One region of the Peribacillus sp. FSL R5-0717 genome, then DNA from elsewhere that is predicted to be linked to it. Evidence: riboswitches for the same ligand, from Rfam matches in the RefSeq annotation. Region 1 holds a riboswitch; each other region holds the start of a gene.
What was found. Region 1 has a riboswitch for glycine ahead of gcvT (glycine cleavage system aminomethyltransferase GcvT). Riboswitches for the same ligand answer to the same signal wherever they lie in the genome.
Positions count from the first base shown of each region.

Region 2: another riboswitch for glycine. It lies ahead of glyA (serine hydroxymethyltransferase); the one in region 1 lies ahead of gcvT (glycine cleavage system aminomethyltransferase GcvT).
Region 3: another riboswitch for glycine. It lies ahead of NYE65_RS15900 (amino acid permease); the one in region 1 lies ahead of gcvT (glycine cleavage system aminomethyltransferase GcvT).
Region 4: another riboswitch for glycine. It lies ahead of glyA (serine hydroxymethyltransferase); the one in region 1 lies ahead of gcvT (glycine cleavage system aminomethyltransferase GcvT).

Region 1 covers NZ_JBBOOF010000001.1:660,459-668,031, forward strand. Annotated here, with positions in the region: gene gcvPB (aminomethyl-transferring glycine dehydrogenase subunit GcvPB) at 1-404, opposite strand, end outside; gene gcvPA (aminomethyl-transferring glycine dehydrogenase subunit GcvPA) at 397-1,743, opposite strand; gene gcvT (glycine cleavage system aminomethyltransferase GcvT) at 1,761-2,867, opposite strand; glycine riboswitch at 3,008-3,091, opposite strand; glycine riboswitch at 3,095-3,182, opposite strand; gene NYE65_RS03245 (DEAD/DEAH box helicase) at 3,560-5,248, shown strand; gene NYE65_RS03250 (YqhG family protein) at 5,226-6,023, shown strand; gene NYE65_RS03255 (YqzE family protein) at 6,067-6,252, opposite strand; gene comGG (competence type IV pilus minor pilin ComGG) at 6,368-6,754, opposite strand; gene comGF (competence type IV pilus minor pilin ComGF) at 6,747-7,226, opposite strand; gene NYE65_RS03270 (hypothetical protein) at 7,174-7,512, opposite strand; gene comGD (competence type IV pilus minor pilin ComGD) at 7,499-7,573, opposite strand, start outside.
Region 2 covers NZ_JBBOOF010000002.1:92,367-99,939, reverse strand. Annotated here, with positions in the region: gene gcvPA (aminomethyl-transferring glycine dehydrogenase subunit GcvPA) at 1-1,281, opposite strand, end outside; gene gcvH (glycine cleavage system protein GcvH) at 1,283-1,678, opposite strand; gene gcvT (glycine cleavage system aminomethyltransferase GcvT) at 1,752-2,864, opposite strand; gene sdaAA (L-serine ammonia-lyase, iron-sulfur-dependent, subunit alpha) at 2,879-3,760, opposite strand; gene NYE65_RS26285 (serine dehydratase beta chain) at 3,760-4,278, opposite strand; gene glyA (serine hydroxymethyltransferase) at 4,294-5,544, opposite strand; glycine riboswitch at 5,631-5,751, opposite strand; glycine riboswitch at 5,754-5,859, opposite strand; gene NYE65_RS26275 (hypothetical protein) at 6,133-6,324, opposite strand; partial or broken gene gnd (phosphogluconate dehydrogenase (NAD(+)-dependent, decarboxylating)) at 6,907-7,573, opposite strand, start outside.
Region 3 covers NZ_JBBOOF010000001.1:3,279,243-3,286,815, reverse strand. Annotated here, with positions in the region: gene NYE65_RS15930 (GRP family sugar transporter) at 1-566, shown strand, start outside; gene NYE65_RS15925 (glucose-1-dehydrogenase) at 585-1,370, shown strand; gene NYE65_RS15920 (hypothetical protein) at 1,734-1,946, shown strand; gene NYE65_RS15915 (FAD-binding oxidoreductase) at 2,055-3,404, opposite strand; gene NYE65_RS15910 (hypothetical protein) at 3,542-3,712, opposite strand; gene NYE65_RS15905 (amino acid permease) at 3,777-5,165, opposite strand; glycine riboswitch at 5,673-5,751, shown strand; gene NYE65_RS15900 (amino acid permease) at 5,940-7,280, shown strand; gene NYE65_RS15895 (DUF3311 domain-containing protein) at 7,558-7,573, shown strand, end outside.
Region 4 covers NZ_JBBOOF010000001.1:5,136,573-5,144,145, reverse strand. Annotated here, with positions in the region: gene gcvPB (aminomethyl-transferring glycine dehydrogenase subunit GcvPB) at 1-767, opposite strand, end outside; gene gcvPA (aminomethyl-transferring glycine dehydrogenase subunit GcvPA) at 760-2,112, opposite strand; gene gcvH (glycine cleavage system protein GcvH) at 2,114-2,509, opposite strand; gene gcvT (glycine cleavage system aminomethyltransferase GcvT) at 2,659-3,768, opposite strand; gene glyA (serine hydroxymethyltransferase) at 3,916-5,166, opposite strand; glycine riboswitch at 5,335-5,438, opposite strand; gene rocF (arginase) at 6,323-7,273, shown strand.

The sequences.
Region 1 (7,573 bases):
AATGTCACTTGGTCCATCCCGGTGATTTCCGTTAAGTGTTCCTGCAAATCAAATAATAGTCCCAATGCTCCTTGTACAGTAGCGGGATCTTGATATGGATGGATATGGGCAAAACCGTTGAAACGTGCCACATTTTCATTTATTTTCGGATTATATTTCATCGTGCATGAACCAAGCGGATAAAAACCCGAATCCACCCCATGATTCCGTTTGGAAAGTGCAGTATAGTGACGCATGATATCCAGTTCGGACACCTCAGGAAGCTTTGCCTCTTCTTCACGGATGTAGTCGGCAGGAAGAATTTCTTCGAGCGGAATAGTTGCAACATCCATTTCTGGCAGACTGTACCCGATCCGGCCGGAAGTACTGATTTCAAAAATGAGTGATTGATCTTGATTATTCATGTTGATCCCCCAATTCCTGCGCAAGTGCATCAATTTCTTCTTTTGTTCTTAGTTCAGTTACCGCAACCAGCATATGGTCTTTCAATTCAGGATAAACCGTTCCTAAATCGAAGCCGCCGATCATCCCTTTTTCAAAAAGGTTTTTATTGACCTCTGAAAACGGAGCAGGCAGTTTAATGACAAATTCATTAAACGAAGGACCGTCGAAAATCACTTCCACCCCTTTTGCCATAATTGCTTTTTTCGCATAATGTGCTTTTTGAATATTTTGCACGGCCATTTCTTTGACACCCTTTTTCCCAAGCGCGGTCATTGCAACAGAAGCTGCCAAGGCATTCAAAGCTTGATTGGAACAAATGTTGGATGTGGCTTTGTCACGGCGAATGTGCTGTTCACGGGCTTGAAGCGTCAGGACAAACCCTCTTTTTCCATTCTCATCGACCGTTTGACCGACGAGTCTGCCCGGAACTTTCCGTACAAGTTTATTAGTAACCGCAAAATATCCACAATGAGGGCCACCGAATGCCGCTGGAATGCCGAATGGCTGAGCATCCCCCGTTACGATATCTGCACCGAGTGCACCAGGGGATGTCAAAGCTCCCAATGCAAGCGGATTACTGGAAACGATAAACATGGACTTGACGCCATGAATGATTTCTTCCATTTCTTTCAATGGCTCGATCCGGCCAAAAAAGTTCGGGTATTGCACGATCACTCCGGCAATGTCATCATTCGCCAATTCCCTTAAAGCAGCTAAGTCCGTCACACCGTCTTTATGAGGAATTTCGATCACTTCCACGCGTTGCCCTTTTGCATATGTCTTCACAACTTCTCTTGATTCAGGATGAACGGTTCCTGAAATGAGAATCTTCTTCCGCCTTGTCTGTCCTGAAGCAAGCATCGCTGCTTCAGCCAGCGCCGTCCCGCCGTCATACATGGAGGAGTTAGCCACATCCATGCCCGTCAATTCACATATCATCGTTTGATATTCAAAGATTGCTTGAAGCTCGCCCTGTGAAATTTCAGGCTGATACGGTGTATACGCCGTATAAAACTCAGAACGGGAAAGAACATGATCGACGATGACCGGCGCGTAATGGTCATAGACACCCGCACCAAGGAAGGAAGCATAATTTTTAAGGTCCGCATTCTTTGCAGCAAGCCTTGATAATTCTTTCATTAATGCAGGTTCCGATTTAGCAGGCTTGATATCGTATTCTCCTTGAAAACGAACGCTTTCAGGGATATCATTGAAAAGTTCTTCAGCAGCGGATACCCCTATCGCTTCCAGCATTTCTTGTTTATCTTGCTCTGTCATGGGTAAATAACGATGTTTCATCTAATGACCATTCCCCTCTATTTACGTGGTTTTTTATAAAAAGGTGTTTGTATTATAACGGCTTTCAAACGTTTGGAACGGATTTCCACTTCGACTTCCGCATCCAGCACCGAAAATTCCTTATCGATAAGTACCAATCCAACGTTTTTCTTCAATGTTGGCGATTGGGTACCAGTCGTGACCTCGCCAATGACTTCATCTCCGCTGTAGACCTTATACCCATGACGTGGAATGCCACGGTCAATCATTTCAATTCCCACAAGCTTCCGGGGAGCCCCTTTTTCCTTTTGCTCAGCAAGAACGGCTTTCCCGAAAAAATCAACTTCCTTATCCACTTTTACTGCAAAACCAATCCCGGCTTCTATCGGGGTGATGTCCGCCGAAAGCTCCTGCCCATACAGCGGCAGTTTCGCTTCAAAACGCAGGGTATCACGAGCACCTAAACCAATCGGCTGAACCCCCTCTTCCTTACCGGCATCCATAATCGCCTTCCAGAGGGCAGGACCATTTTTACTGTCGCTATATATTTCAAAACCATCTTCACCAGTGTATCCAGTACGGGATACCAGCGTGGAGATACCGTTAATCATGACATTATCCTTGAACCTGAAAAATCCAATTTCACTTAAGTCAGTACTTCCGGATAGTTTTTGTAATATCTTCTCTGCAGCTGGTCCTTGAAGTGCCAGCTGTGTATAGTCACTTGATACATTCGTAATTTGCGCATCTTCCGTTAAATTAGCTTGCAGCCAATTGAAATCTTTTTCTGTATTCGCTGCATTGACCACGAGCAGATAGTCGTCCTCAGCCCTTTTATACACGATAAGATCATCAACCGTGCCTCCGTTTTCATAACACATGGCGGTATATTGGGCACCGCCCTGTTGCAGCTTTGATATATCATTGGTCAGCATCTTCTGTAAAAAGGAAAGGCTCCCAGGCCCCTTAACATCGACTTCCCCCATATGGGAAACATCAAATAACCCCGCTTTTGTCCGTACGGCTTCATGTTCATCCTTTATACCCGAAAATTGGACAGGAAGTTCCCAGCCGCCAAAATCAATCGTTTTACCTCCGTATTCACGATAAATCTCAAATAGTGGTGTTCTTTTTAAATTGGTCAAAAAATGACCCCCTTCAGATTTTTTTAAAAATTAATTGGCTTCATTATCAAAAGCTTCTTGTCATTACGCATCAGATATATCCTGATTCATGATGTGAAAAAAGCACAAAAAAGGACAGAGAAAGCCCGTTTGAGCTTTTTCTCTGTCCTGAAACCTGAAAGTTTACCTATGTAATAGGTTTTCCCCTTTGGTGGCCGTCCCATAACGGGCGGCGCTCTCCAGAGTTGCGTCCAATAAGAGTTCTTTTGCCTGAGAGATTCACTGCTAAGTTTGCTCCTTCGGCGCTACATCCGTAGTCTCTCCCCTTATCTTCACCCGCATATAAATGGTCTACCATTGAAAGGAAGCGGATAAGCCCCAAGCATCGGTAAAACCTATGAGCATAAATGGAATGCATTCTCTGCCAATTCTCCTAAAACTTCAGAAACCGTTTGACTGATCTCCTTCAGTAATCTTGGATAAATTAGGAGCCTATAGCCCATACTAAGAAAACGCGAACTGCAAAATCGATGTACAAAAATTCTTTGTAGCGTTTGGAAATTGGAATTTTCTAAATATACTTATATCCTACCCTAAGAAACTTATCTCTGCAATATTTTTTGAAAAAGAAATATTTTTCTTACTTCACATATGAAATGTTCGGGTTTTGACCTTATATTAAGGAAATTATGATTTAAGAGGGAGTTATTTCTATGAAAATCAATATATCCTTCAATTCTGAATGGAATGACGAGTTTCTGCAAAAGATGGAAAATGACGGTCCATGGGGAAATTGGGAGCTTTATAAGTTGGCGGTTCAAATGGAGGAAAACCTTATCATCCCTGATTTTGAAGGTTTACAGGCGCCCAAGCACCTTCCTCAGCTAACCCCGCTTCCCCATCAATTGGAAGCGGCGAAGCAAGTAGTGGAAAAGATGAATGGAAAAGCCATTTTGGCTGATGAGGTAGGGCTGGGAAAAACAATTGAAGCAGGCTTGATCCTAAAAGAGTATATGATTAGGGGCCTTGTAAAAAAAGTATTGATCCTTGTTCCGGCTTCCCTTGTCACACAATGGGCATTTGAATTGAATACCAAGTTTCATATTCCGGCAGTCGTTCAGAGAAAAAGTTATGTCTGGGACTCCTGTGATGTGGTCATTTCATCCATTGATACAGCGAAACGCGCTCCACATCGAGATATCATCTTTACTCAGGAATATGACTTCATCATTATTGATGAAGCTCATAAACTTAAAAATAATAAGACGAAGAACTATGAATTCGTCCAAAATCTGAAAAAGAAATTTTGTTTACTCCTGACAGCCACTCCGATTCAAAATAAAGTCGAGGAGATATTCCACCTCGTTTCGTTATTGAAACCGGGCCACTTGGGAAATGCTTCGCTCTTTTCGGAAAAGTATAAAGGGAAAGGCCGGAACATCATTGAAGATGAACACCTAAAGGAACTGGTCAACACTGTCATGATTCGAAACCGGAGGGCCGATACTGGCATCGAATGGACAAAACGGCATGTAGAAACCATCACCATTGAATTTTCTCCAACGGAACAAGCATTGTATGATGCTGTTTCCAAATTCAAGCCAATTTCGGATGGATCAAAAGGAAGCGCGTTTTCGGCTCTCACTCTCCAAAGGGAAGCATGCAGCAGCAGAGAGGCTGTCTTTTATACATTAAAGAATATGAGAGATAAATACGATCAGCCTTCCCCTGATTTTTTGGCAAAGCTTGATGATTTATTTACTAAAGTGAATGAAACGGTCCAGAACTCAAAGGCTGAAAAAGCTTTGGAACTGATCAAGAAAATTGATGACAAAGTGATTATCTTTACGGAATATAGGGCGACTCAACTATATCTCCAATGGTACCTACAGCAGAATGGAATTTCTTCTGTTCCTTTCAGAGGCGGTTTTAAGCGCGGAAAGAAAGACTGGATGCGTGAATTATTCCAAAAGAATATTCAGGTATTAATCGCAACAGAAGCTGGCGGGGAAGGGATAAACCTTCAGTTTTGCCATCACTTGATTAATTTTGACCTGCCCTGGAACCCAATGAGGCTTGAACAGAGAATTGGACGGATTCACCGCCTTGGTCAGGAAGAAGATGTGATGATTTATAACTTTGCCACGAAAAATACAGTTGAAGAACATATACTGAAGTTACTATACGAAAAAATAAATTTATTTGAAAAAGTAATCGGTGAATTGGATGATATTCTAACCAAACTGGATATTAACAACATTGAAGAATATTTAATTGATGTGGTCGGCGAGTCCAAAACAGAAGGCGAAATGAAAATCAAGATGGATAATTTTTCATCGTTGATCCAATTCGCTCAATCAATGAAGGAAGGTGAGGTTCATGCAGCAACGGGAAATTCATGATTTTTTAATCACTTTCTTTAAAGCCAATGATTGTGAAATACTGGATAATGCACCAACCCATCTTACAGTGCAATTGACGATTGAGATGGATAAAGAGTTAATGAACAGACCCTTTTATTGGCATTATCTAGAAAAAACAGGAGGTGTTCCGAACCCGGCACAAATCACTTTCATTACCGATCCAGAACAAGCTCCATCCGATTTAAAAGGAGAAATGATTCATTTTGGCTCCCCTCGTCTTCACCAGATTATTCAATCAACCAAAAAGCTGGCAGGGTATACTAGACTTTTTGAGAATACGCCTCCATCAAAAGGCAGAAATAATCCTTTGTTTCCTTGGCTGACCCTGAATGTGAAAATATCCTATCAATGCGACCGCAAAAAAGATACTTTCATGTCAATCGGATTGAATTTAATCTCGGGTGAAATAATGGAAGGGTTTCACCATCGGGTTTTACCTATTAACGTCACCCCGAAAATACCGGATTACTCCTTTACGCTTTCACCTCTGATCATGCCCAAGAGTGGATTGGCAAGACTTGATACATACATCAGAACCAGTTTCGAGGATGATGACCATTCCTGGGCGGAGGAAGCAATGCTGCGCTGGCAGAATGACTTGAATTTATTGGAGCATTTTTACAAGGATATGGACGAAAAAAGTGAGAGCTATTATACCGAAAAAGAAGCACTAAAAGCACAATATGAACCCAACATCAGAATATCCATCATCAACGGAGGATTATTTTACCTTTCAGATAGGGCGTTGGGATAAGTAAATAACTAAAAAACAGATGTCCAAGTTCAGGACATCTGTTTTACTTTTTGATCGTTTTCCTTATAAACATCGACAAAGCAAAAGGGACAATGCCAAACCAATGTGACATACCCTGGTTTTTATCCTCTTTTCTGTGAAGGCGTTTTTCCTTTCGTTCTTTTTTCGTCAGATTGAAATACTCGACAAGCTGCTGCGTCAGATATTTAATATAAGCGTTTGTAGACATATAAAATCATCACCCTACGCAAAGTATGTCCGGTTTACGCTTTTTTTATTCCTTTCCTTGCTCCCTTCACCGTAAACCTGTCGCGTTCCCTAATAAAATGTTGTTGATTTTGCTATTACACAGCTTGCTTCTCCAACCATTCTTTCACTTCCCCCGCTTCTTTATCGTATTGAATGATGACCCTGCCCTCTCGATCATTTTTAGTTTTGGAAGAAAACTCGATATAGACGTAAGGACCTTCTTGCTTCATTAAGGAATATCGCACCACACCATTGGGATATGATATTTCCCCTTGGATGATTTTCGGAATCTCTTCGCCCCACTCTGCCGTCACATCCTTGATGGCTAGATGGACAAGATGGTCGGCCACAAGTGACTCTTCCACTTCTTTATAAAACTTTTTATCAATGATAAACTGGTCGATCATTAGTATCGTGAACATGATGAAAACACTCGCCACAATCATGACCATCGGGAAAACGACTCCTTTTTGATTATTCATCAATTTTCGTATCATTCCTAAAGAAAGGATGAAATCTTCGACTGAAAGTGGTCCCTGCTTTATCCGTTATATTTATAACAATGACACTGCCATCCTTATTGACCTGGAATTCCGAAATGTTCTGCAAGATGACCTCATGCCCCATACCATCCACTCGTCTTCGGACCTTATCTTCATATTGTTCCAGCGATGCTAATTGTTCACCTGAAAGCAAATATAATTTATTTCCCATTACATCTTGTGCTTTGGAACTCCGGACCTCCTGCTTCACTTGCATGGTAAAGACCTCCCACTCCTTAGGATGCAATTTATCAACGGACCTCATCTGGGTGTGTATGATCGAGAAGAGCTGCAGAACAAAAAGCGACGTCGTCATTAAAATCAATAAAGAAAAAAGCAATTCGATCATCGTAAAGCCATCATTTTTTCGCAGCATCACAAATGGATTCCCAATTACCCGTTTCATGTTCATAGCGTACACACCCTTCAATCATTCCCGGGAAATCCCCATGGTCCTTCCAAAACAATTCAAAGCTTCTTTTTTTGTAAATGATTTCCTGACCAACTGCTTGAATCTCCCCATCCATGAACGCCGTCAATCTTTCATATAATAAATGGTGGGCTTCGGTCCTTACGGGAATATCTTTCCGCTGCGTCAATACCTCTTCAAGAATTGGTAAAATGGCAAGGGCCAGTAATATACAAATAGAAAATGCGGCCATCAGCTCAAGGTAGACGTACCCTTTACAATTTCTCAATCCGGAACCTCCCTTTACCGATATTGAGGACCAGCTTGTACTTTCCCTTTGATGTATCAAT
Region 2 (7,573 bases), on a different contig from region 1:
CGCAATGAGCATTTGATTTCCCAAGCCGTAATCACGGTCTAAATCAAATCCTCCGATGATTCCTGCTTTTAGAAGCTTGTCATTGACTTCCTTAGCCGGAAGTGGGAGCTCGACAATAAATTCATTAAAAAATGGTGCTTGATTCATAATCTTACATCCTATTTCTTTAAGACGTTTTGCCATGTAATCAGCTTTATCGAAGTTTAGCTGTGCCATATGGCGAATTCCCTGCTTTCCAAGTGCTGTCATGCAAATGGAGGAAGCTAGCGCATTTAACGCCTGGTTAGAACAAATATTGGAAGCTGCTTTATCACGGCGAATATGCTGCTCACGTGCTTGCAATGTTAGCACAAACCCTCTTTTCCCTTGTTCATCTGTTGTTTGACCCACGATACGTCCAGGTATTTTGCGCATAAACTTTTTATGAACCGAAAAGTAACCACAGTGCGGACCACCAAAGCTCATTGGTATCCCTAAAGGCTGCATATCACCTATTACAATGTCTGCTCCCAGATTACCTGGTGGTTGCAAAAGCGCTAATGCCAGTGGATTAGCACTAACGATTAACATTGCGCCTGTTGTCTCGGCAATTTTCTTAATTTCTTTCAAATCTTCAATAGAACCAAAAAAATTTGGGTATTGGACGATAACAGCTGCTGTGTATGGATCGATTTGTTCTTGCAGTTTCTCTAAGTCTGTACAGTCCGTCGCAAGATTCACCTCTTCCACTGCATACCTTTGACCATCTGCTACTGTTTTTAAGATGGCACGGGATTCTGGATGAACCGCCTTTGATACAAGTACTTTCGAACGTCTTGTTGATACAACTGCAAGTGATGCTGCTTCTGCAAGGGAAGTAAAGCCATCGTACATGGAAGAATTGGCAACATCCATTCCTGTCAGCTCACATACCATTGTTTGAAATTCAAAAATGGCTTGTAATTCACCCTGGCTAATTTCTGGTTGGTAAGGGGTATAAGCTGTATAAAATTCAGAACGGGAAATCATATGATTCACAACACTTGGAATGTAATGATCATAAGTACCCGCACCAATAAAAATTGGATATTGATTGGCATGTTTGTTTTGCGAAGCAAGCTGATGCATCTTTTTCAACAGAAGTGGTTCAGGAATTGCATGAGGGATGTTTAACTCCTCTTCCAGACGAATATCATTCGGGAGATCTTCAAACAGCTCCTCTGTCGAAGAGATTCCAAGAAAGGATAGCATTTCCTCTTGATCTTGTTTTGTATCAGGAAGATAACGATAGGTCGCTGTCATTTTATTCCTCCCCTTCATTCACAAAAGTTTCGTATTGATCTTCATTTAGAAGTACTTGTAACTCTTCTGGATTAAATAGTTCCACTTCTACCAACCACCCTGCTTCATATGGCTGGTCATTGATCATTTCAGGCGCATCATCTAACTCCTCGTTTACACGAACTACCTTACCTGACACAGGGGTATAGATTTCAGAAGCTGTTTTAACAGACTCGATCGATCCTATTGATTCATTTGCCGTTACTTCATCACCCACTCCTGGATTTTCAACAAAAACGATATCACCTAATTGTTTTTGGGCAAAATCAGAAATTCCAATACGCACTCGGTTTTCGTCTAATTGTAGTACCCACTCATGTTCCTTGCTGTATAGTAGGTTAGCTATCACTTTTGTCATTGTTTGTTCTTCCTTTCGCTCATAAAATTTATTAATATTCACTGTAGGGTGCTTACTATTTCATGCAACGGGATTATCTTTTTTTATAGAACGGTGCTCTTACCACAATAGCATCAACCATCTTCTTACGAATTTCCACTTTAAGTTGTGTTCCTAGGTCAGCATTTTCTGCTGATACAAGCGCGAGACCTATGCTTTTCTTTAAAGACGGTGAATGGGTTCCGGATGTAATAAAACCAATTTCCTCTGCCCCACCTGAAAACACTTTATAACCGTGACGAGGAATGCCTCTTCCTGTCATTTCAATTCCAACTAATATTCGTTTTACCCCTTCTTCTTTTTGTTTTGTAAGTATGGCTTTGCCGATAAAATTACTTTCTTTGTTTGTTTTTACGACAAAACCGATTCCAGCTTCAAGAGGGCTGATTTCCTTTGTGAGCTCTTGTCCGTATAGAGAAAGACGTGCTTCAAGGCGAAGAGTGTCACGTGCACCGAGTCCGCACGGCTTTAAGCCGTTTTCTTTTCCAGTTTCCAGAAGCTTTTCCCAAAGTGCTGGCGCCTTGTCCGCTCCTAAATAAAGCTCAAATCCTTCTTCCCCTGTGTAACCCGTACGGGATACAAGCACGTCCGTAATGCCATCCAGATTAACATGTTGAGTAAAGTGGAAAACACTAATTTCCGATAAATTGATTTCCGTTAACTTTTGTAAAATGCCTTCCGCCTTTGGACCTTGAATGGCGATCAGCGCGATGTCATTTGAAATATTACGAAGTGTCATTTCTCCTTTAATATGCTGCTTCATCCAGTCGTAATCTTTCTCAATGTTTGCTGCATTAATCACGAGAAGAAATTTATCATTTTTCAGTTTGTAGACCAATAAATCATCCACTGTCCCGCCAGATGGATAACACATCGCAGTATACTGTGCTTGATTAATGCTAAGCTTTGTTACATCGTTTGTGACAAGGTAATTAATATAGCTTTCTGCATCTTTCCCTTCAACAAGCACTTCCCCCATATGAGAGACATCAAAAAGTCCTGCTTCCTTTCGGACAGCATCATGTTCTTCTATAATGTTTGAAAACTGGACTGGCAGTTCCCATCCACCAAAATCAATGACTTTTGCTCCGTAATTTTTATATGTTTCAAAAAGCGGTGTTCTCTTCAATCCGGTTGCTGTGCTCATTGCTATACCTCCAATTAAGATCTCTTGCTAAATAACTGTTCTTTTACCCTTTTACCTGTTTCGGTCATTGCAAGACCACCAAGTGCTGTTTCTCTAAGTGTTCGAGGCATTTCCTTTCCAATCTTGTACATGGCTTCAATGACTTCATCACATGGAATACGACTTTCAACACCTGCAAGAGATAAATCAGCAGCTGAAAAGGCAATGGATGTGCCAATCACATTTCGCTTAATGCAAGGCACTTCAACAAGCCCTGCAACTGGATCACAAACGAGGCCCAACAATGATTTTAAAGCAATTGCTGTTGCATTTACCGCTTGTTTGGGTGTGCCACCTTTTAATTCAACAATGGTCCCTGCCGCCATCGCCGTTGCAGAACCCACCTCTGCTTGGCATCCTCCTGCCGCTCCGGAAATAAAGGACCGGTTGGCAATGACATACCCAAGGGCACTTGCGGTGAACAATCCCATGACTAAGTCTCTATAGGAAGTTCCGTCATTTTTGTGAAGCGAAAATAATACTCCGGGTAATATACCGGCCGCTCCGGCTGTTGGAGTTGCGACAATGACTCCCATTCTCGCATTGCTTTCAGATGTCGCCAGTGAGAAAGTCATGGCATCGCTAATATAACTTCCTGAAAGAGGGTTACCTTGATTCACGTAATCGTACATTTTAACGGCATCACCACCTGAAATGCCACTTGGTGCAGTAGAGGCGTCTTTTTTTCCGCTCTCAACAGCTTCCTTCATTTTAAATAACCGTTCTTCCATCATACTGATGATGGTATTTTGATCTCTCCCCGATTTTTCTATTTCCATCATTAACATGACTTCACCAATCGTTTTCTGTTTATGTGTACAAATTTCAATTAGCTCGTTCATTGACCGAATTTCCATCATGCACCCTCTAATGACGTTTTTTTCAACACATATGGATGATAATGTGTAGCGAGTACCGAAAAGTCATCGCTAGTGCTTAAACGAATATCAACCATTTCATCGCCAATCATAAAGATTTTAGATAAACCGCCTCCAAGGGATGCTCCACCTACCTTTACCAGCCATTCCCCACGTTTTGCCGTAACGACTGTTGTATTCGGATGTTCAAAATAAGGGCAGCTGTCTTCAAACTGAAATTCGTAATCTAGTCCATGTTCTTTGGTCAGCTCCATGGCATTTTTAATCCTGGAATCATCTGTATCCATGCCCAGTAATCCGCCAAGTAGGGCTTTATCTGTCCCGTGACCTTGGTGCGTTTCAGCAAATGAATCGTAGAAAATAATGTTCGCCTCTTCCGGACAACCACCTAATAGTTCATGAATGAACCTCCCCATCGATACAGCACCAGCAGTATGAGAACTAGATGGCCCTACCATGATAGGGCCGATAATGTCAAAACAACTTTGGAATTCCATGTTGTTTCTCCCTTCTTAGACCGTTATAGACTGTTGAAACAATGGATATCCGTCACAAATCGCTTTTGTTGTTTCTTTTACTTTTTCTAGAACAGCTGTATCTCCATTGCTCTTTAAAACAGCCGCAATCACTTCTCCGATTTTAACCATTTCTTCCTGCTTCATACCACGTGTCGTTAAAGCCGCTGTTCCCATTCGAATGCCACTTGTGACAAATGGGCTTTCGGTATCATAGGGAATCGTGTTTTTGTTAACTGTTATACCCGCCTCTTCTAGTAATCGTTCTGCTTCTTTTCCGGTTAAATTCCATTGGCGAACGTCTAAAAGGACGATATGGTTGTCCGTTCCACCTGAAACAAGAATTGCGCCTGCTTTCTTTAATGTTTCGCCAAGTGTTGCTGCGTTTTCAATGATTTGTTTGGCATAGATCTTAAAGCTCGGTTGCAATGCTTCTTTAAAGGAAACCGCCTTTGCCGCAATAATGTGCATGAGTGGCCCACCTTGAATCCCTGGGAATATAGCTTTATTCATTTTCTTTATCATGTCTTCATCATTTGTTAAAATGATGCCGCCACGTGGACCGCGTAAAGTTTTGTGCGTTGTGCTTGTCACCACATCCGCATATGGGATGGGAGATGGATGAAAACCTGCTGCCACAAGCCCCGCAATATGGGCCATATCCACCATCAGTTTTGCTCCAACTTGATCGGCGATTTCTTTAAAACGTGCAAAATCAATTGTTCTTGGGAAAGCACTTGTCCCCGCAATAATCAATTTTGGTTTTTCTTTTTTCGCGATTGCTTCAAGCTCATCATAGTCTATCAAGTGAGTATCTTCTCTCACCCCATAAGACACAATATCAAACCATTTCCCCGAGATGCTGACGGGACTACCATGAGTTAAGTGTCCTCCATGCGAAAGGTTCATCCCCATCACTTTATCGCCCGGCTGAAGCAGCGCATAAAAAACAGCTAGATTTGCTTGTGCACCTGAGTGTGGTTGTACATTTGCATACTTAGCACCAAACAGCTTGGTTAGGCGTTCAATCGCTGTTTGTTCCACCACATCTACATATTCACAGCCTCCATAGTAACGCTTCCCTGGATATCCTTCTGCATACTTATTAGTGAGGACAGACCCCATGGCTTCCATCACTTCTTTACTTACGAAGTTTTCTGATGCGATTAATTCTAACGTATTATGTTGTCTTTCCCTTTCATTTTCCATGGCATTATAAATCTCTGAATCATAGTTTTGTAGACTCATATTCAAATATCCTCCTCGATTTTCTTCCAAGCTCCCTTTCCTCACAAAAAAGGACAGAGGAAAGGCAGGATAAATATCCCACCTTTCCTCTGTCCTTTTTACCTGAGAGATTACCTTCGGTATGAAACATATACAAAACAATCTGTCTTGTAATATTCTTTCATCAAAAGGATTCCCCTTTGGTGGCTTTTCAGCTCTCTCCAGAGGTGCGTCCAATTGTAGTCTTTTTACCTGAGAGTTTCTATCCCAAGGTTTTTTTGGGAATTGCTCCTTCGGTGCCGAATCGATTTCTTCGGTCTCTCCCACAATTATCATCCGCTTATATAAACTTCCATTATAATTGCATGTTAACGGGTTTAAATGAAAATTTCAATAATTATCTGAAAAAACTTTATTTTCAGAAATTCAAACATGGACGGTATAGATCTTTCTGACAGTTCATAAAATAAGAAGTTATTCGTTATGCAAAAATCAAAATTGTTAACTGCTTTTCTGAATCCCAACAAGTTTCTGTATCTAGGAACCGCTCCACTTTTGAACGGTTGCTAAGAAAAGCGCAAGATGGGAAAGGACATATTGTCTAAATTTTTAAACAATGGATGTTTGAAAAAAAAAATTAAGGTATTGCGAGATTTGCGAGAATCCTTGAAGCAATAAAGATTGCTTAGCAACTTCCTCTTTGTCCCAACCACTTGATATATTAGCTATAACGATAATTGCTAGAACCCATACCCACCACTTCTTTGGCTTCTTTAGATTGATTTTCTTTTCCATACTCATTTTGAATTCTTCTCCTTTACCTTACAGTTTTACTTTCTACGACTAAGTCACCACCTCCACTTCCCTGTATTAATAGTAAGGTAATTACTTTTCATCTCCTTGATTTAAATGCCTTTTTTTCAATACCCCTGTTTAAATCTTGATTTTAAATAGGGAGGGTATGAATCAGCACCGGACAGGGAATGGGATTTTCCATTCCCTGTCCGACAGATGCATATTGAATGAGATAAGTAATCGTTTGGGTAGGTAAAGTAAAAACCCATCTTTTATTTATTTAATATGACTCTCAGTTCACCAATTTAAGTATTCATGCAATGGACTTAAGTCTACTATCAATCAAGTAATCATTTCTTTATAGCTATTTGGATTCACTTTATTTACAGTAAAATCAGCTATAGCAACTTGGTAGTAATTTGATAATTTATTTAACATTAGATCTAATTCTTTATTGCTATATAACCCTACTATCACTTCATTTAAAATAACTGTATTGTTTCTTTCCATTTTATTTTCCTCCTTTTGTTTGAAAAATTTTCCATCCTTCATTTGCATGTTAGATCTGATGGAAATGAACATTAAATGATTTCCTAATGAACGATGGCTCATCAAGAAAATGGCGATGACGGGAGTGGCTGTTTGTAAATCAAAAGCAGTTTCGGCCATCCATTTTGCTTCTCAAGAAGAATTCCATATCTACTCTTTTTATTTTTTTCTAATTTTTCATCTTAGAAAATGCTCTTTCCGTTAAATCCATAGGCCCTGGACGAATAACCAAACCGCTTTTTCCATACTCTTGCTACATTCTCAGAGTTATAGTCAAGTTCCCTTTTTTCTAATAATTCAAATCCTTCCCCAATGTCATCCATTTCGTTATCAATCCCATTGTTGGTCATTTTCAAGAAGTGACCACTCCCTCCTTTTCCTGCATATAAATATCCATTTTCTACAGATATATCTCTGAAAATGGGCTCTACTATGCGCCAAGCTTCAAGGTCTCCTCCAATCTTGAAACAAACACCTTTTCGAGCACCTTCCTTTCCTTCAGAGGACACGACATCCATAAAGTTCACACCATATCTCTTTAGCCTATTGTACCGGCGAATGGTATCCTTATAGTAGGAATTTCCAGATTGAATTAAAATATCGCCAATATTTAGAAACGGTGTCACTTCACTAATTACTACATCAACTGAATCTGGGGGAACCATAAGCCAAATAATTCGGGGTTGCTCTAATGATTTAATGAGTT
Region 3 (7,573 bases), 2.6 Mb from region 1:
AAATTCTAGGAAATACATTTTTTGCGGTCATCATTTTCAGGGAATGGAATGACAAGATGACAATCATCATCGGCATTGTTGCAATCATCTGTTTGATTACAGGTGTCTTGCTGACAAGCTATGGCGATGGTGATAACAAAAAAGAAGGAAGCATGAAAAAAGGGGTTTTTTACCTTGCCATTTCTACGGTGGGTTATGTTACATATGTCATCGTCGTCAGATGGAATGAGGTTGACGGATGGTCGGCGATCCTGCCGCAAGCAATTGGCATGTTCCTGGCTGCCTTGCTCCTTTCCATCAAACATAAACCGTTTAATAAGTATGCCGGACGGAATATCCTTACCGGAATGATGTGGGCTGTCGGCAATATCGGTCTCCTGCTCGCTAATCCCAAAGTGGGCGTGGCCATCGCATTCTCATTTTCCCAAATGGGAATCGTCATTTCCACTTTAGGCGGCATCTTTCTTTTAGGAGAGAAAAAATCCAAAAAGCAAATGGCCTTTGTCATCATCGGGTGTGTACTCGTAATTGCTGGCGGAATCATGATTGGCTTTACAAAAGAATAGTCAAAGGAGAGCTGAATGATGTATGAAGATTTAGAGAAAAAAGTCGTCGTGATCACTGGCGCGGCAAAAGGATTAGGAAAAGCCATGGCCGAAAGGTTCGGTAAAGAAAAAGCACATATCGTATTAAATTATCACACTGAAAATGGAGACCATAAGGAAATCATCAAAACGATTGAAGCTGCAGGCGGGAAAGCCGCAGCCATTCAAGGTGACGTTTCAAAGGAAGCTGATGTGAAGAAATTGCTTTCTTTCGCTGTGGACACCTTTGGTACAATCGACATCATGATCAACAATGCTGGTATTGAAAATGAAGTGCCCAGCGAAAAATTGACTCTTGAAGATTGGCAGAAAGTCATCGATGTAAATCTAACGGGGATGTTCCTGGCAAGCAGGGAAGCAATCAGTTATATGCTCGATCATGGCATTAAGGGCAATATCATTAACATGTCTTCCGTTCATGACCGGATACCTTGGCCTCATTTTGTCCACTATGCAGCAAGTAAGGGCGGAGTCAAGATGATGACAGAAACCCTTGCACTTGAATATGCTCCTAAAGGGATTCGCATTAATAATATTTCACCTGGTGCAATCGACACACCCATCAATGCCGAAAAATTCAATGACCCGAAAGCTAAACAAGAAGTCATCAACCTGATACCGATGGGATACATCGGAAAACCGGAACAAATTGCCGCTTGTGCCGCTTGGCTCGCTTCCGCCGAATCGAGCTATGTAACGGGAATGACCTTATATGCTGATGGCGGGATGACCAAATATCCAGGTTTCCAAGCAGGAAAAGGCTGAACTGAACTAATGAAAAGAACCACTCCCATCACAAACTTGGGGTGGTTCTTTTCATGACCCTGGACAAAGATGCTGCACAAGCTAGAAGCTTGCGGTCTTTTTCTCGGATTGGTTGTCCCTTTCGGATCAATTTCTGCATTGGAACCAACAAATCCTAAGTTATAATGATGTCAGTTATATTCGTTCAAGAGAAGGAAGTGACCTTGTGGATCCTTATTTTATACAAGTGAAAGCAAAAAATGGGGCATCCGTGATTCACTATATACAAATAAACCCGTAGAATAAATTTTACTCCTTATAAAATAGAAAAGAACGGTCATCCTAATGGAGTAATTTCAAAAATGACATAAGGAGAGAAACTACATGCCTCAACAACAAATTGATATCAATCAATTAAATCAAGCAAAAGCTAACGTTACCCTTACGCAAACCTTACTTTCACAAGCAATTGAAAAATCTTCCTCGGATCCAACGTTGGCACAAGAAGCCATTAAACAAGCGGCTCAAGAAATTGCCCAAGCCCAATCTTCCGTAAATCAGGTTTATAGTACAGTACAAGCTCAGCAAGCGGAATGATTTTGGGGATTATCGATTAATTGATTCAAAACAAGAATAAAGAGGCCTATATCCAAATTCAGGATTAGGCCTTTATATAACGAATGTATTGGGTGAATCCAAGCTTTTTCAACCCCACTTATTTAATGGCGGTATGCTTTGTGGGAACTTAAACGCATTGTATGGATCATACCTCGTTTTCACTTCCCTAAGCCGTTTGAAATTTTCTCCATAATATGCAGTTGGCCAATCTTTGATTAGAGTATCCGGCCAATTCACATAGTCACCGGTAGTAAATGGTGACAAGGCATGCTTCAGGTCCTTGATCCAACGAATGTTTAGCCGCTCTTCTTCTGGATTGGTCCATGTAGCCTGATACTCCTGGGCGATGATGGCATCTCGATAATAAAAAGCTGTCTCCTTTGGATCTTTAAGGCCCGCCACTCCTCCTAGGGATTGGTGCCAAATGGCTGCATTTTCATTTGGCGCATTTCCTAAAAAATGTTTCATAGTTACGATTGCTTGCTGTGGAAAAGCTTTTTCAATGAAAGATCCTGACCTCTTTCGATGCGCCGGTTGATTTCCAGCTGGATAATCAAAGAATCTTACGGCTTCAATATATGGGACTTCCTTTATCATGACATTTATTGGTGAGCCGGTTCTTGTCAAAGGCTTTAATAGCTGCTTCAATCTATGTGACGTTCCAACAAACTCACCTTTAGCAAAAATTTCGTTTGCTTCCTTTGCCTTGAATTCTATTTCTGAAGTTAAGCCTTCATCAGCTTTAGTGGCCCAATCCTGCCAGGCTTCAAACACCGCTTCGAAATCTTCCCACCCCCATGTGACGGAGAAAACGGAAACCCTTGATACAGGGGTTACCCTGAAAGTAAGAGAAGTGACTATGCCAAAGTTTCCCCCTCCTCCCCCGCAGCATGCCCAAAATAAATCACTATTGATTTTCCTATTCGCTTTAATGAGTTTGGCTCCCCTCTTTCCACAAGCCCTTACCATTTCTATTTCAAGCAGATTGTCACAAGTAAGTCCAAAGCGCCTCGTTAACATACCTATTCCACCGCCGAGCGTAAGACCTACAACACCAACACTGCTTTCGGTCCCTGCCGGAATCGTCGTGCCATAGTTCCATAACGTATTATATACTCGCCCTAAATCAGCTCCGGCTTCAATTTTTGTGATCATTTTTTCACGATTGACCTTGATATTGTACATTTCACTAATATCAATGACTAGACCGCCATTCACTAATGAAAAATTTTCATAACTATGCCTGCCGCTCCTAACCCGGAAAGGTGCATGATTTTCCCGGGCCCACTTCAATGAATTCAACACATCATCGGAATCTTGACAAAACACAATGACCTTTGGGAATTTAGAAAAACTTAAGTTATTATTTATCCTGGCACGCTCATACTCAGCATCATTAGGTGTAACGATACGCCCGGTAAGCTTTGTTCTTTCCAAAAGATAAACCCCTCCTCGGGTAAATATGTAACATCCTATGAAAAAAACTGGCATGAAGATACATTCCCCCTGCTCCTCCCCCTTGTTACGGGGGCAAATTAGCTACACCCGTGAGTTTTGCTGTTTTACTCGTGAATTCAACGTCTTCTCGTGAATTCGACGACTTTACTCGTGAGTTCAGCTGTTTTACCCTTGAGTTCGACGACTTTACTCGTGAGTTTCGCTGTTTTACTCGTGAATTCGACGACTTTACTCGCGAATTCCGCTGTTTTACTCGTGAGTTTCGCTGTTTTACTCGTGAATTCCACCATTGGTCTACAAGGACAAAAAAGGCCCTTCTCGAATTAGAGAAGGGCTTTTTACTAGAATTTCTTATCCTGAAATCTCATCATCGGATTTAACATCCAATGGTGTTCGTTTATCCATTTTCAGCATGTAATAACTTGCTATTACCAAGGCTAGGAAAACGATCCCGACAACCAAGGAAATTCTTGTACTAGGATTGATCCACATACCTACCAGCACCATCAGTAAAAAGGCTATTGTCGCATAGTTACTGTAAGGGGCCAACGGCATTTTGAACGGATGTTTCTCCATTTCAGCGGCATTTACCTTTCTGAACTTAAGCTCACTGATAAGTAAGACAAACCATGGAATCATCCCAGGCAAAACACTCGCACTGTACACATAAAGGAATACTTGCGGCGGTGCAAGGTAATTCAGGATAACCCCGATGCCCAACCCTAATAGTACAGCGATCGTGCAATATGCCGGAACTCCATTTTTAGATACTTTAGCAAAGACTTTCGGAGCTTGGCCATTCAATGCCAGTGTGTAAAGCATACGACCTGCACTGAAAATCCCACTGTTGCATCCAGACATCGCCGCAGTGATGACGACAAAATTAATGATGCCTGCCGCTGCAGTGATACCTATTTTGGCAAAGGTCGAAACAAACGGACTGCCTAAGTCATCCAGTTGATCCCAAGGGAATACTGTCACAATGACGAAAATGGCACCAATGTAGAAAATTAAAATGCGCCATATAATTGATTGAATCGCTTTTGTTACGGTCTTCGTTGGGTTTTTCGCTTCCCCGGCTGTGATGCCGATAAGCTCAACGCCTTGATAGGAAGCCACGACAAGCGAAAGCGCAAAGAAGAATCCTGTCCAGCCTCCCGTAAAGAAGCCGCCATTTTCCCAAAGATTCGATAATCCAATCGCATCCCCGCCATTCCCTATTCCAAAGAAGATAAGGCCCAGGCCGGCAACGATCATCAATATAATCGTTATGATTTTTATAAGTGCAAACCAGAATTCAAATTCCCCAAAGGATTTAACGGAAATGAGGTTGGCCGCTCCCAAGATGATCATGGCCACTACACCTGGTATCCAGGCCGGTAACTCCGGGAACCAATATTGCATATACAGCCCAACCGCAATGATTTCGGACATTCCGACGATTACCCATTGAAACCAATTGCTCCAAGCAGTCATATAACCTGCCAAAGGATGTATATAGGTGCTCGCAAAGGTTGCAAAAGAACCTGTAGTCGGTTCTAAATAAAGCATCTCACCCATGGAACGCATGATGAAAAATATAAAAATACCTGCAATGGCATAAGCAAGCATTACAGAGGGCCCGGTCCATTTGATCGTGCTCGCAGATCCCATGAATAACCCGACTCCGATGGTTCCGCCCAAAGCTATCATTTGAATGTGACGTGCTTCCAGCCCTCTCTTTAATTCCTTGTTCGACATGATTAACTCCTCCAGATGCAATATCGGTAATGCTTTTCTATCCTTACCACGAACTTATTAATTATTGCAGTTAGAAATGCTCTATCGAAAAAATATCAATAACACTTCATTTATGATTTCTTATCTTATAATAGTAAATATTCTGTAAAAATACAATTGTATTTTTGAAATAAACAGTTGCCAATAATATCTTGTTGATTTTTCAAATCTGAAAATATCATTTTAAAAAAATGATGTTCAGTATTTTATTATAGTGATCGTTCATAATGAGTAGAAAACAATCACTTCTGCTTAGACCTTATGTTAAATACAGACCACTATTAAACTACAGATAATGCCTGTTTCATTTCAAAAAATTTGTTGACCTACCGAAAAATAGATGATAGAATTCCAATATTATTTTATAAGCATAATGAAATGATCAAGCAGTGAAAAATCATCACTGACTGACATTTCTTCACAACCGCATACAAGCAAGCGATGAATGCTGTGGATGACACTATAGCAGGAGCAGCTTCTGGAGAGACTGTACAAGATGCAGCGCCGAAGGATTCACAATCTCAGGCAAAAGGACAGAAGAGTAACGAATGATATATTGTTATTCTGAGCCCTTTAAGAGATTGGTATTATCCAATCTCTTTTTTTAATGTCCATTTTGTGATTGGACTAAAACAACAAATGGGAAAGGCAAGCTGGACGACAATCACGTCCCTCTCTCCAAGACCATGCAGGTAAACATTCACTACCAAGACTATAAAAACGGGGGCGTACGAATTGGCTAAACAAGAATTAAAAAGAGATTTAAAAAATCGACATGTACAACTGATTGCAATAGGAGGAACCATTGGCACCGGTTTATTTTTAGGTTCCGGAAAAGCCATACAATTAGCAGGTCCTTCCATATTATTCTCTTATATGATAATAGGGATTGCCTTGTTTTTTGTGATGAGGGCCCTGGGGGAATTGCTTTTATCCAATGCAGGGTACACATCATTCACTGAATTCGCAACTGAATATGTCGGTCCATGGGCCGGCTTCGTGACCGGTTGGACATATTGGTTTTGTTGGATTATGACCGCAATGGCCGATATCATAGCTGTCGGTGTTTATATGCAATATTGGTTTGATGTCCCTCAATGGATTCCGGCTCTGCTTTGTCTGGTCATTCTGTTAGGATTGAACCTATTGACCGTTAAGATCTTTGGCGAATTGGAATTCTGGTTTGCCATCATTAAAGTAATCACGATCATCGCCTTGATCATCGTAGGAATTTTCCTTCTAATCCTCGGCTTCAATACCAATACCGGAACGGTTTCCCTAACGAACCTTTGGAATCATGGCGGCATGTTCCCCAATGGCATTTCCGGATTCCTGTTATCTTTACAGTTGGTCGTCTTCTCATTTGTCGGTGTCGAATTGGTCGGGGTTTCTGCAGCAGAAACGGCGAACCCGCGAAAGAACATTCCATCTGCCATCAATAAAATCCCTGTCCGGATTTTGCTTTTCTACGTTGGTGCACTATTCGTCATTCTCTGCGTCAACCCATGGACACAACTGGATGCCACAAGCAGTCCATTTGTAGAGGTCTTTGCGTTAATCGGCATTCCAGTCGCTGCAGGGATCATCAACTTCGTCGTTTTGACATCCGCTGCTTCTGCATGCAACAGCGGTTTATTTTCAACGAGCCGAATACTTTATACGTTAAGCAGGAATGGCGAAGCCCCAGCTAAACTGGAAAAATTAAATAAACACGCTGTTCCGGGCAATGCCTTATTCACATCCACAATCGTTGTATCAATAGGGGCATTATTAAGCAAGCTGATACCGGAACAGGCATTTACTGTCGTGACTACCATCAGTGCCATCTGTTTCATATGGGTATGGAGCATTATCTTGATCTCCCATATCAAATATTCGAAAACAAGGCCCGACCTAAGAGCCGAATCGACTTTCAAGGCTCCTTTTACACCTTTTATCAATTACGTCATTTTAGGCTTATTCCTGTTCATCCTTATTGTTATGCTATTCGCTGAAGCTACACGGCTATCACTGCTCTTGACCCCAATCTGGTTCATCCTCTTGGTGATACTATATAATTATCGGAAAAAAAGATAGCTAAAGGAAATAAAGCCTTGAACTCAATATGAATTCAAGGCTTTATCTGCATATGAACATATTAGGCCTTCGGCTTTCTGCACACTTTTGCTAAAATATATCAGGCAACTGCATTAAATTTTATATCAAAATAGTGTAAGCTAATATAGATTATCGGACCTTTTCCGTCATGTATGAATTTTCCATCCGGTTTGGTTCACCCATCCATCAGTGGCATTGAAGAATAAACACCCATTGGTGGGCGTTTCACTTTATTTAAAACGGAGGGGGTTGTTTAATGAAGATTATATATA
Region 4 (7,573 bases), 4.5 Mb from region 1:
GTTGTTTTACCTAAAATGGCATTGGCATTCGCTCCGTCATAATATAATAGGCCCCCTGCTTCATGGACAACCTGGGCGATTTCCACAATTTCTTTTTCAAAAAGTCCAAGGGTATTCGGATTCGTCAACATTAGCGCAGCTGTATCAGGTCCCACATGCTTCTTTAATTCTTTTAGGTCAACTAATCCATTTTTATCGGATGGGATCGTGATCGTTTGAAAACCAGCAACACTTGCACTTGCAGGATTTGTACCGTGCGCGGAGTCTGGAACAAGTACTTTCGTTCTGGTTTCACCTTTTTGAGCATGATACGCCTTAACCATCATTAAACCTGTCCATTCCCCTTGAGCCCCTGCAGATGGCTGTAAAGTTACAGCATCCATTCCTGTAATGACAGCTAGCTCTTCTTGTAATTCATATAAAACTTCTAATGCACCCTGTACTGTTTCAACGGGCTGATATGGATGAATGCGGCTAAAGCCTTCCAGACGTGCCACATCTTCATTTATTTTCGGATTGTACTTCATGGTACAAGAACCCAATGGATAGAATCCATTATCGATCCCATGGTTTTTATTAGAAAGCGCGGTGTAATGGCGGACAAGCTGCAACTCTGATACTTCTGGGAGCTCCGCCGGTTCGTCACGAATTAAATGCTTTGGAAATTTGTTATTTATATCAACATAGTCAACGTCACTATCCGGAATACTTGAACCTACACGTCCTGGACGACTTATTTCAAAAATTAACTCATTATATTCAACCATTTACAATCGCCTCCAAAGCATCAACAAATTGGTCAATTTCTTCTTTAGTTCGCTGCTCAGTCACAGCTAGCAGCATTTGATTTCCAAATCCGTAATCACTTTCTAAATCAAATCCACCGATAATACCCGCCTTAAGAAGTTTTGCATTGACTTCCTTTACCGGTAGAGGAAGCCCGACAACAAACTCATTGAAGAATGGTGCTTCATTGATTATGGTAAAGCCCTTCTGTTTTAAAGTTTTCGCCATGTAATCAGCTTTCTCAATATTTAGCTGTGCCATTTGACGAATCCCTTGCTTTCCAAGTGATGCCATACAAATAGAGGAGGCAAGAGCATTTAATGCCTGGTTGGAACAAATATTGGATGAGGCTTTATCACGGCGAATATGCTGTTCACGCGCTTGCAGTGTTAACACAAATCCACGTTGTCCTTTTTCATCTGCTGTTTGCCCTACAATACGTCCTGGGATTTTGCGCATGAGTTTCTTACTTACCGCAAAATAGCCGCAGTGTGGACCGCCAAAGGACATCGGGATTCCTAATGGCTGCATATCACCGATCACAATATCTGCCCCAAGTTTCCCAGGAGCCTGCAAGAGTGCTAGTGCAAGTGGATTGGAGCTTACTATTAAAAGGGCACCTTTTTCTTCCGCAATTTTCTTAATTGCGTTTAAATCCTCAATGGAACCGAAGAAATTTGGATATTGAACAATTACGGCAGCAGTTTCCTTATCGATTTGTTCTTGCAGCTTCCCTAAATCTGTAACCTCATCAGCAAGATTTACTTCCTCAGCTGTGTATCCCGGACCTCCGGCTACTGTATGTAAAATAGCTCGGGATTCAGGATGTACCGCTTTGGATACAAGTACTTTTGAACGTCTTGTAGATGCAACGGCAAGTGATGCAGCTTCTGCAAGCGATGTAAAACCATCGTACATGGAAGAGTTAGCCACATCCATTCCTGTCAACTCACAAACCATCGTTTGAAATTCAAAAATTGCTTGTAATTCACCTTGACTGATTTCCGGTTGGTAGGGTGTATAAGCTGTGTAAAATTCGGAACGTGAAATCATATGATTTACCACACTTGGAATATAGTGATCATATGTACCCGCACCTAGGAAAGTTGGGTAATGATTTGCATTTTTGTTTTTTGTAGCAAGCTGATTCATTTTTTTCAAAAGAAGCGGTTCAGGAACCGCCTCTGGAATGTTTAGCTCATCCTGCAGGCTAATTTCAGCTGGAATATCTTCAAATAACTCATCTATAGAAGAAATATTTAAAAATTTGAGCATTTCCTCTTGGTCCTGTTTCGTATCAGGGAGGTATCTATAAGTGGCTGTCATATTATTCCTCTCCTTCATTAGTAAATGCTTGATATTCTTCTTCGTTTAGAAGTGAATCTAATTCTTCTGGATTGGACATTTCTACTTCGACTAACCACCCTGCTTCAAATGGATGCTCGTTAATCGTCTCTGGAGCGCCTTCTAACTCTTCGTTTACAGTAACTACCATACCTGAAACAGGTGAGTAAAGTTCGGAAACTGCTTTAACTGACTCGATCGTTCCCATCGATTCATTGACATTTACTTCATCATCAATCGCTGGATTTTCAACAAAGACGATATCACCTAACGCCTTTTGTGCATAATCAGAGATTCCAATACGTACACGATTTCCTTCTAATTGTTGCACCCACTCATGTTCTTTGCTATATCGTAAACTTGATATTACTTTCGTCATTGTATTTTCCCCTTTTCTTTTTTACTATTGCCATAATTCAGAATATATTTTAGATAATTTACTCATAGCAGGTTGTCGATTTCGGGCTGCATGCAAAGTAACCGAATTCGACTTAAAACTACACGATAACTCTATTAAAATATTTCCACTTATCTTTTGTAGAATGGTGCATTAACAATAACGGCTTCAATCAGTTTATTACGAATTTCCACTTTTATCGGCGCCCCCACTTCAGCTTGGTCGGCTGATACCAAGGCAAGACCTAAGCTTTTCTTCAAAGATGGTGATTGTGTTCCGGATGTAACAATACCTATTTCCTCTCCACCTTTAGAAATTACCTTGTAACCATGACGCGGAATCCCTCTGCCTGTTACTTCAATCCCTACTAATTTTCGTTTTAATCCAGCTTCTTTTTGTTCTGTAAGAGCAGATTTTCCGATAAAGTCACTTTCTTTGTTCGTCTTTACGACAAAGCCGATTCCTGCTTCAAGCGGGCTGATATCGTTACTGAGTTCCTGTCCATAGAGTGCAAGACGTGCTTCAAGTCGAAGCGTGTCCCGTGCACCAAGTCCACATGGTTGTAATCCATTCGTGGTTCCTGCTTCTAAGAGCTTTTCCCAGAGTACTACCGCTTTGTCTGCTGCTAAATAAAGTTCATATCCATTTTCTCCTGTGTAACCTGTACGGGATACAAGTATGTCGGTAATCTCGGAGATGTTGACATGTTGGGCGAATTTAAAAGAGCCAATTTCTGATAAATCTATTTCCGTTAACTTTTGCAAAATGCTTTCTGCCTTTGGACCTTGGATGGCAAGCTGAGCGATGTCTTCCGAAATATTTTGGATCGTCATCTCTCCTTTTACATGCTGCTTCATCCATTCGTAATCTTTCTCAATGTTTGCGGCATTAATAACGAGTAAATATTTTTCATTCCCTAATTTATAAACTAATAAATCATCGACCGTTCCGCCATCTGGATAGCACATTGCGGTATACTGTGCTTGATTGATGCTAAGTTTTGTTACATCGTTTGTAACAAGGTAATTAATATAACTCTCGGCATCTTTCCCTTCCACAAGTACTTCTCCCATATGAGAAACATCAAAAAGTCCTGCTTCTGTTCGAACAGCTTCATGCTCTTCTAAAATGCTGGTAAATTGAACTGGCAGAGCCCAGCCACCAAAATCAATAACTTTTGCTCCGTATTTTTTATATACTTCAAAAAGCGGTGTTTGCTTTAATGCTGTTTCAGTACCCATGATTTACCCCCAATTATGTTTTTTTCAAAATAGATGTTCTTTTCCTGTTTACCGGTTTCTTTCATCGCCAGGCCTCCAAAAGACGTTTCTCGAAGGGTCCTTGGCATACCATTTCCTATACCTTATACATGACTTTAATTACCTCATTTACACAGTAATTGGCTGTTGAAATAACGGATAAACATCACAAATCCCTTTGGTTGTTTCTCTTGCTTTCTGAAGAACGTCTTTATTCCCTTTACTCTTTAGAACAGTTGCAATCACTTCGCCAATTTTCACCATTTCTTCTTCCTTCATGCCTCGAGTTGTTAAAGCTGCTGTTCCCATTCGGATACCGCTCGTAACAAATGGCTTTTCTGGATCATAGGGAATCGTATTTTTATTAACGGTAATGCCCGCTTCTTCTAATAGTTTCTCTGCTTCTTTCCCTGTTAAATTCCAAGGACGCAAATCTAAAAGGACAATATGATTATCAGTTCCACCAGAAACAAGGGCTGCACCTTCATTTTTTAATGTTTCGCCAAGTGTTGCAGCATTTTCAATGACTTGTTTCGCATAATCCTTAAAGCTTGGTTGTAAAGCCTCGTTGAAAGCAACCGCTTTTGCTGCAATGATATGCATGAGTGGGCCGCCTTGAATTCCTGGGAACACGGATTTATTAATCGCTTTGATAATTTCTTCATCGTTCGTTAAAATGATCCCCCCCCGCGGTCCTCTCAATGTTTTATGAGTTGTACTTGTCACAACATCTGCATATGGGATTGGGGACGGGTGAAGACCAGCTGCTACCAGCCCGGCTATATGAGCCATATCCACCATAAGTTTTGCACCAACTTGATCGGCAATTTCTCTAAATCGTGCAAAATTAATCGTTCTTGGATAGGCACTTGTCCCTGCAATAATCAATTTAGGTTTTTCTTTCTTTGCGATAGCTTCCAACTCATCATAATCAATTAGTTGAGTATCTTCTTTAACTCCGTAGGACACAACTTCAAACCATTTTCCTGAAACGCTGACTGGACTTCCATGAGTTAAATGGCCACCATGTGAAAGGTTCATTCCCATCACTTTATCACCAGGCTGCAGCAGTGCGAAAAAAACTGCGAAATTGGCTTGTGCACCTGAGTGAGGCTGAACATTTGCATATTTTGCACCAAAAAGTTTTGTTAAGCGCTCAATAGCTGCTTGTTCTGCCACATCGACAAATTCACATCCACCATAATAGCGCTTTCCTGGATAACCTTCTGCATATTTATTTGTCATCACACTTCCCATTGCCTCTAATACATCTGGGCTAACGAAGTTTTCTGATGCAATTAATTCCAGGGTTTGATGTTGACGTTGTCCTTCCTTCTCAATCGCTTCAAAAATGGTTAAATCATTTTGTTTTAAACTCATTTTATTTTCCCCCTAGTCTTTTTTGATTATTCTGAATTTTAATACGGTTCGAGATACTAAAATCTCTTTCCCGCTACATCTACTTTTCTATGAAGTTTATTAAAAACAGTATGATTTACTACCTTTTTTGCACGCAAAAAAGGACAGAAAAGGGTAACGTAGCGTTCTCTACCCTTCTCTGTCCTTTTACCTGAGAGTTTAGCTCCATTTTAAATAGAACCTTTCCCCTTTGGTGGCGTACTTGTTTATACGCGCTCTCCAGAGGTGCGTCCAGTTGTGGTTCCATCTACCTGAGAGATTTGTTCCAAGGGTCTTTTTGGAACTTGCTCCTTCGGTGGCTTGTGTCGCATTGCACTCTCCCACAACTGTCATTCGCTTATTCAATTTGGTACATTTAGAATAGTAGTTGTGATTAAGTATGTCAAGTAATTTTGAAAGCGTTACCAACGCTATTCTAAAATAATCCCTTTCTCATCAAAATATGAGCATTCATATATCTTAATGGTTGCTTATTAAAGCGGGGCAGACTCCACTTAATTTCCCACTACCTTCCTCTGATTCGTCTGATCTACCTAAATGAGGAATGGCATAAAAGGTTTTAAACCAACTTATATTTTAACAGGAAGGTAAAGGGCAGCCACTCTTTACCTTTTTTGTATATGTGAAACAAACCCTTCAAAATGGCACTTTCCTCTAGTAATCTATCCTATTTTTTGTAATGAATCGTTTCTCGCGGTTAACCACATTAGAAAAAAAGTTCTTTATTCTCACGTCAAAAAAATTTTTTTAATATAAAAATGAAAAATCCTTCCATGCATTTTAGGTGAAACCGCTCATTTTGATGAATAAATGTAACCAGTATAATATATTCAATATCTTCAGAATCTTCCTTCGGCCACCTATTCCGATTGGTAACGCTATCACTTCCATTCCTGGAATAAAAATCTTAACAATCGCAGATTTCAAAGGGATTCAGCCAATTCCCTTCATACCCCACATGGTAATGTATCCTATTCATAAATAATCAATAATAGGAATTTAAACCCAGGACTTTTACCCTTTTTTCAATCGTATAAATATTCAAAAAAATGTCGAGTTGAGTCATCTATCCTTTTACCCTTATACTAGGGTAGAAAAATCGAAGGAGGAATTACATATGAAAAAGCAAATTTCAATCATTGGTGTGCCAATGGATCTTGGTCAAACTAGAAGAGGAGTGGATATGGGGCCTAGTGCCATCAGATATGCAGGATTAAGTGAAAGACTTGAAAACATTGGCTATACTGTCCGTGATGAAGGTGATATTAAAGTAGAAATACAGGAAAGAGCACAAAGTGATAGTGACACAAATTTAAAGAATCTGCAGGATGTAGCAGAAGGTAATGAAAAATTGAGTCAAAAAGTGGATGAAGTCATCCAAGCAAATCGTTTTCCTTTAGTTTTAGGGGGAGATCACAGCATTGCTATCGGGACATTAGCCGGTTTAGCGAAGCATACTGAAAACTTAGGGGTAATATGGTATGATGCACATGGAGATTTAAATACTGCCGAAACTTCCCCATCAGGAAACATACACGGTATGTCCCTAGCCGTAAGTTTGGGTCTTGGCCACCCTGTACTGACTAACATCGGCGGATATTCTCCAAAGGTCAAACCAGAGAACATTGTCATCATTGGTGCCCGTTCTTTAGACCAAGGTGAGAAAGAGTTAATCAGGGAAAAAGGAATTAAAGTCTATACGATGCATGAGATTGATAGAATGGGTATGACAAAAGTGATGGAAGAATCAATCGCCTATCTGAAAGAACGTACGGATCTTGTACATTTATCACTTGACCTTGATGGTCTTGATCCAGATGATGCACCTGGGGTCGGTACGCCTGTAATGGGAGGCATTAGCTACCGTGAAAGCCATCTTGCCATGGAAATGCTAGCTGAAGCTAATATCATTACATCAGCAGAGTTTGTTGAGATAAACCCAATATTGGACGAGCATAATAAAACGGCTGAAGTAGCTGTCGCATTAATGGGCTCATTGCTTGGGGAAAAATTATTATATGGAGCGGAAGATCATATCACTCCTGATTTATTGGCTCATGTTAAATAATCGGACACTTTGTTTTTGATAGAAAGATAGAGAGTTCGTTAAAGTGATGCTCCATAGGGAAAAGCCCATACTTCGTTTATGAGCTTCTTCCCATTGGCGGATGATCGACATGAATCAATTTACATCCCTAGTTTCCTGACGCTTGGCTTCTCTTTCTTTATTAAGCGGCGCTTTCGAAATAAATTCTGCATAGGTACCTATGTTCATTGAATCATGCTTTTTTAATGCAGAAGTAATCTCTTTTCGGAGGGAATTCGACATCATCTAAGAATCAAAATCAAAAGTATTAGACTTGTAAGA